One region of the Nocardioides sambongensis genome, then DNA from elsewhere that is predicted to be linked to it. Evidence: predicted binding sites of a transcription regulator. Region 1 holds the regulator's gene; the other holds the start of a gene.
The links. The regulator LexA, encoded in region 1, represses DNA repair genes until DNA is damaged. The targets are predictions, from matches to a motif close to TCGAACANNTGTTCGA.

Region 1 (3,357 bases):
GCGATCGACAGCAGCGGAGGTTCCGCCCCACCTATCTCCTGCTCGCCGGGGGCATCACGCTCAGCCTGGTCGCGTGGGGCTACCTGGTGTACGCCGCGATCGACTTCGGCGCCACCGCCCGCCAGGACGGCGACGCCGCCGCCTGGGGATTCCTCGTGCTGGCCGCCATCGGCGCCGTGGCGTGCCTGTTCCTCTCCTTCATGCTCATCGTGCGCCTCTCCCGCGCGCTCGGACTGACTCACGCACCGGAGCCACGACCGAAGCGCGACCCCTCGACACCCAAGGGCGGGCGGCGCGCGTCGCGCTGAACGCCGCGGCGATCACCGAGGGTGCGACCTCGGACCCAGCGAACAGCGCGAGGGCGGGATCTCGGCGATCCCGCCCCTCGTCTTCCCCTGTGGGCCTTGGCAGGGCCCCTGCGTCCACCGGGGTCGAAGCGATGGACACGAGTCTTGGTGGCGAGGGCCCGTGGCGCCTCAGCCGTCAACCGTCACTCGGTCGGGACGCGCAGGTCCTGACCGGCGTAGACCACGCTCGAGTCCAGGGCGTTGAGCTCCTGGATGCGGTCCATCACCGAGCGGACGTCGCCGTCGCCGGTGCTCGCCGCGGCGTCGCTCGCGATCTCCCACAGCGTGTCGCCGTGCCCGACGGTGACCACCTCGACCGGCGCCTCTCCCTGCTCGGAGGTGGCGATCGAGCCGGAGGCCAGCCAGATGCCGAGGCCGAAGGCGACCATCAGCCCGAGCGCGAAGACCACGGCACGCCCGCGGCGGGTGAGCCGGACACCCGGTCGGCGTGAGCTCGTCGCACGGCGGACGTCGCGGGCCGGCGTCGTACGGGAAACGGGGGAAAGGGTGATCGTGCTCATGGTGACCTCCGGGGGAAGTGGCTCCGCGAGCGGAACCTCGGGTCGGTTGGCGTGCGATCGAGACTCTGGCGAAGGCCCCCGACAGATCCCGCGGACTGCGTCCGACGGGAAGTCCGGCGGGCCTCTCGACCATCAGTTCGAATCGAACACCTGTACGACGTTAGATCATCTGTTCGAACGAGGTCAAGAGGTTGTTCGAATCGATGTTCGAACCCTACGGCGGCGACCGGCGACCGCTCGGGGCGGCGACGAGCGACCGCGGCGCCGACACGCCCGCTTCGAACAGGTGTTTGATCCGAGTCGCGGATGGGCGCTACCGTCGACACACGAGCCGGCCCGCAGCTCGCTCCGCCCCACGGCTGTCCCGACGCTGCGCCAGCACGGCACCCAGCACTCCCAGGAGGATCCGATGACGGGCAAGAAGACTCCCGGCAAGGCAGCCGTGCGCGAGTTCCCCGACGGCCCGCCGGACGCCACCGGCCTCACCCCGCGTCAGCAGCGGATCCTGGCCACCATCAAGGACTCCATCGAGGTCCGCGGCTATCCGCCCAGCATGCGCGAGATCGGCGCGGCGGTGGGCCTCACCAGCACCTCGAGCGTGGCCCACCAGCTGCGGATGCTGGAGGAGAAGGGCTTCCTCAAGCGCGACCCGAACCGCCCCCGCGCGATCGAGGTGTTCCTGCCCGAGGTGATGGCGGCACGCCGTTCCATCTCCGGGGCCGAGGAGAGCAGCGTCGACGAGACCGGCGTCGGCGATGCCAACCCGCAGGCCACCAACGTCCCGGTCGTCGGGCGGATCGCCGCCGGCGGACCGATCCTCGCCGAGGAGCGCGTCGAAGACGTCTTCCCGCTCCCGCGCCAGCTCGTCGGCGACGGTCAACTCTTCCTGCTCGAGGTCAGTGGCGAGTCGATGATCGACGCTGCCATCTGCAACGGCGACTACGTGGTGATCCGCCAGCAGAACACCGCGGAGAACGGCGAGATCGTGGCCGCGATGATCGACGGCGAGGCGACGGTCAAGACGTTCCAGCGCAAGGAGGGGAAGGTCTGGCTGCTGCCGCACAACGCGTCGTTCGACCCGATCGACGGCACCCACGCCACCATCCTCGGCAAGGTCACCGCGGTGCTGCGTCGGGTCTGACGCGACACCCCGGTCGCCCGTCCGGGTGGCCCCGGGTGTCGCGTCAGATGGAGTTGGAGGGACCGGCTGCGTAGGCTCAGGCGGTCCCTCCTCCGTCTGCTCCCCCAGCGAAAGCAGTCCCACGTTGCGCTCTCGTCGTACGGCGTCCATCGGTGCCGCCTTCGCCACCACCGCCGCCCTCGTCCTGATCGGCATGCCTGCAGGCGTGGCTGCACCGACCCCGATGGACAACCCCGGGCTGAGCAGCTCGCCGACGGACCCGGCCGATCCTGCGGCACCGGGTGAGCCGACCGCCCTGGCCGAGGACGCGCTGGCAACGGTGGAGGACCTGCTCGAGGACGGCACTGCCACGCCCGAGACGTTGGCCGATCCCGGCACCACCACCGCCGACGGCGCGACCAGCACGGTGACCGAGTCCGACCTGACCCTGGCGCTGCGCGACCTGGCGGTGCGCGCCAGCTCGCTGACCGGCGAGGAGCGGGCGGAGGCGGAGCGGCTGCTGGCCCGACCTGCCGGCGACGGCAGCACCGGCAAGTGCTCGCTGCACGGCACCTATGGCGACGTCACCTGCTACCGCGAGGCCGCGACCCCGAAGAGCACCTGCTCCGACGTGGTCTGCGTGCACTGGGTGAACAAGGGATCGGCCCTCGGCGCCGGCGAGAAGGGCGACAGCTACAACGCGGTCCCCACCGAGGACGACGGCCCGGGCGGCGCGTGGGACGGCACCGCCGGCGACGGCATCCCCGACTACGTCGAGGTCGTGCTCGCCGAGATGAGCCACGTGGTGGGCACCTACGCCGACGCGGGCTATCGCAGCGTGGTCTCCGACGACGGGCTCGGCGGCAACGACCTGCCCGACATCTACCTCGGCGAGATCGGCCAGCAGGGCCTCTACGGCTACTGCACCACCGACGACCCGGCTGTCCTCGAGGACGACCAGGACGGCACCGCGCACGTCGCGAGCTGGGCCTACTGCGTCCTCGACAACGACTACGCCGCCAGCGAGTTCCCCGCGCACACGCCGCTGGGGAACATGCAGGTGACGGCGGCCCACGAGTACTTCCACGCCGTGCAGTACGCCTACGACGTGGACGAGGACTCCTGGATCCTCGAAGCGACCGCGACGTGGGCCGAGGACTACCTCTACGACGACGTCAACGACAACGTGAACTACCTGCGCTACGGGCCGCTCGGGCGTCCGGCGCAGTCGCTCGACACCTTCGGCGGGTCCGCCCACTACGGCACCTGGATCTTCTTCCGCTACCTGACCGACCGCTACCCTGCCGCCACCGCCGGGCTGCCCGACCTGATCCGCGAGCTGTGGGAGTCCCTCGCGCACGACGGCGCG
Region 2 (3,357 bases), 470 kb from region 1:
TCCGGCCAGAGCAACGGCCCCGGCCTGCCCGAGGATGCCGACCTCAACCTCTTCGTGAAGCTGATGCCCGCGCTCGGCGGGGGCTTCGCCGGGCCCGAGACCGTGGCATCGGTGGTGGCGATGCTGGCCAGTGCGGACGCCGCGTTCGTCACCGGCACCGAGGTCCGGGTCGACGGAGGCACCCACTTCTGACCACCTGGCAAGGTGGGGACATGGCTGCTGTCGCCGACGCCCGTACGCCGTCCGAGGGACGATCCCGCAGCGTCCTCGTGCTGATCGCCCACCTGCTCGCCGTCGGCGTCGTCGCCGGCGTGGGCGGATGGGCGGCGTCGGGTTCGCGAGAGACCTACGAGGCGCTCGAGCTCCCGCCGTATGCGCCGCCCGGCTGGCTCTTCGGTCCGGTCTGGAGCGTTCTCTACCTGCTGATGGCCCTCGCCGCCTGGCGAGCCTGGCGCGCCGCCGGGTGGGACCGTGCGCAGGTCGTGTACGCCGTGCAGCTGGTGCTCAACCTGTGCTGGACGCCGCTCTTCTTCGCCGCCGACGCCTACACGGTCGCCCTGGTCGAGATCCTGGCGCTGCTGGTCGCGCTCGTCCTGACCGTGGTGCTGTTCCTGCGGCGGGACCGGGTGGCCGGGTGGCTGCTCGTCCCGTACCTGGCGTGGGTGGCGTTCGCGACCGCGCTCAACGCCGGGATCGTCGTACTGAACTGACTCCGGGGCCGCTCACAGCGGCGTGGCGTCGCGGTGGGTGGCCGCGAGGTGCACGTAGTGCTCGGCGTTGAGCCGGATGCCGTCGACCTGCTCGTCGCTGAGCTCGGCGCGCACCTTGCCGGGCACGCCCAGCACCATCGACCGCGGTGGGACGACCGTGCCCTCGGTGACGCACGCGCCGGCGCCGACGATGCTGCCGGCGCCGATCACGGCGCCGTTCATCACGATCGACCCCATCCCGACCAGCACGTCGTCCTCGATCGTCGCGCCGTGCAGCACGGCGCCGTGCCCGACGGAGACGCCGGCGCCGATGGTCAGCGAGAAGCCCGGGTCGGCATGCAGCAGGCAGCCGTCCTGCAGGTTGCTCCCCGCGCCGATGGTGATCTGCTCCGCGTCGCCGCGGGCCACCACGCCGTACCAGAGGCTGGCGCGGGCCGCGATCCTCACCGAGCCGGCCACGGTGGCGCCGGGTGCGATCCAGGCCTCCGGGTCGATCTCCGGGCGGCGGGCGCCGAGGGCGAGGAGGCGCGGTACGTCGGTCTGGGGAGCGATGGGCGTCATAGCCGCATTGTGGGGACGGCGCGGTGCGACCGGCGTCGCGCCCCATGTGATGGAACGGGCGGGCTGTGGGCCCAGGGTTCACTGGCGTCACAAAGTGGGCCAGTTGTCGTGGGTGGACTGTGGAAAAGTGGCGTTGACCTGCGGGAATGGTTCCACAAGGTCGTGATCAGCAGTAGAACACCAGTTCGAATGAGCGTAGAATCAGGGGCACCTGAAGCCGTTCTCGGAAGGCTCCCTCGCGATGTCGTTGACCAGCGCCCTCTCCCCGATCTCGGAGGCGGTCGCGGTGTGCCGGGACGCGTTGGGTGAGGTGGCGGAGCGTCAGCCCGGATACCTCCCGATGCCGGAACGCGAAACGCTGTTGACCGAGCTGGTCGCCCTCGAGGCGCAGGTGACCGAGTTGCGGATGCGCACGATGGCTGCGTCGGGTGATGTGGCGTCGGTGCGTGGTGCTCGCGATGTTGCCGGCTGGGTGGCGTTGCAGACCGGGACCGAGCCGTTGCGGTTGCGGTCGGAGTCGAAGGTCGCGACCTCGGTCGACCGGGCGTGGCCGCGGGTGGGGGCGGCGATGGCCCGTGGTGCGTTGAGTCTGGAGCAGGCGCGGGTGATCACCGCCGGGCTGGACGCCCTGCCGGCCCGGATCGACGATGAGGCTCGGACCCGGGCCGAGGTGCATCTGGTCGGGTTGGGGACCGGGGAGCGTGAGGACGCACCCGAGGGTGGGTACGGGCCAAGGCATCTGCGGATGCTGGCCGAGCGGGTCCTCGACGTCGTCGCACCGGAGATCGCCGAGGAGGAGGACGCGAAACGCCTCGCCGCCCTGGAAGCAGCCGCCCACGCGAAGACCAGCCTCAAGATCCGGTCCCTCGGGGACGGGCTGACCCGGATCACCGCCCTGGTCCCCGACCCGATTGCTGCCCGGTTGGCGACGTATCTGGATGCGTTCACGTCACCGCGTCAACACCACGCGGGCACGGGAGGGAACCCGGATGCGGAGCGGTTGCCGCAGCACCGGGCCCGGGGTCTGGCGTTCGGGGCGTTGTTGGAGCACCTCGACCCCGCGAAGCTGCCGGTGCATGGTGGGGATGCGACCACGGTGATCGTGACGATCGACCACGACCAACTCACCCACCACCTCGGCACCGCTGGCCTGCTCGACCCCGGTCACGACAACGGTGGGGAGCTGCGGATCAGCGCAGACCACGCCCGCAGGTTGGCGTGTACCGCACGCATCCTGCCCGCCGTCCTCGGCGGGAAGTCCGAGGTGCTCGACCTCGGGCGGGCGCGGCGGTTGTTCACTGCCGCGCAACGCACCGCCCTCGGCCTGCGGGACAAGACGTGTCGGGGTGAGGGGTGCTCGATCCCCGCACGCTGGTGTGAGGCCCATCATCTGGACCCGTGGTCGAAGGGCGGGAAGACGAACCTCGACGACGGGGTGCTGTTGTGCGCGTTCCACCACCACCTCGAACACGACCCCGCCTCCACCACCACCCGACTCGCCAACGGCGACCGGAGATACCACCGACGGACATGAGGCGCGGACTACATCCAGCCGACGTCCTCGACCTCGTGCTCCTCGAGCCGGAAGACGATCATCCGGGTGAGCAGGTCGGCCGGAACGGGGTCGTCGTACGGGATCCGGACGGTACTGCGGCCGGTGGAGATGTCGGCGAGCTCGGCGTCGAACGCCTGCTTCGTCGAGGGGGTGAACGCCATCGCGGCATGTGCCTTGTGGCCGCTGAGCATGACGAGGATGACGCCGTCGGGGTGCAGGAAGGCGGGCGCGCCCCACTTGATGGCCTCGGTCGCCTGCGGCACGGCGTCCAGCGCGAGCGCGCGCAGCTCGGACACCCGGTCCCTTGCCTGCTCGGAGACCGTGTCGGCCAGTTGATGGAGGTACTCCTCGACCGTGGTGGGGCGGCTCATGCGCACAGCCTCCCACCGGCGGTCACGGAACGAGGGGTCAGGAGACCTGGAACTCCCCGAGCAGGTCCCACTCCTCCGGCTGGCCCTGCAGGTTGCGGATCCGAGGCGTCTCCACGACGTACTGGGGCAGCTCGGCCTGGGCCTTCTTGAAGTGGTCCGA

Region 2: a site for LexA is predicted at 1,445-1,460, ahead of FIV43_RS15100 (HNH endonuclease signature motif containing protein). Genes of this name have one in related genera too.

The regions. Positions count from the first base shown of each region.
Region 1 is NZ_CP041091.1:2,738,050-2,741,406, forward strand. It holds gene FIV43_RS12945 (hypothetical protein) at 1-308, shown strand, start outside; gene FIV43_RS12950 (LysM peptidoglycan-binding domain-containing protein) at 491-868, opposite strand; gene lexA (transcriptional repressor LexA) at 1,278-2,009, shown strand; gene FIV43_RS12960 (MXAN_6640 family putative metalloprotease) at 2,215-3,357, shown strand, end outside.
Region 2 is NZ_CP041091.1:3,211,450-3,214,806, reverse strand. It holds gene FIV43_RS15115 (SDR family NAD(P)-dependent oxidoreductase) at 1-192, shown strand, start outside; gene FIV43_RS15110 (TspO/MBR family protein) at 213-710, shown strand; gene FIV43_RS15105 (gamma carbonic anhydrase family protein) at 723-1,271, opposite strand; gene FIV43_RS15100 (HNH endonuclease signature motif containing protein) at 1,513-2,805, shown strand; gene FIV43_RS15095 (iron chaperone) at 2,814-3,197, opposite strand; gene FIV43_RS15090 (putative quinol monooxygenase) at 3,235-3,357, opposite strand, start outside.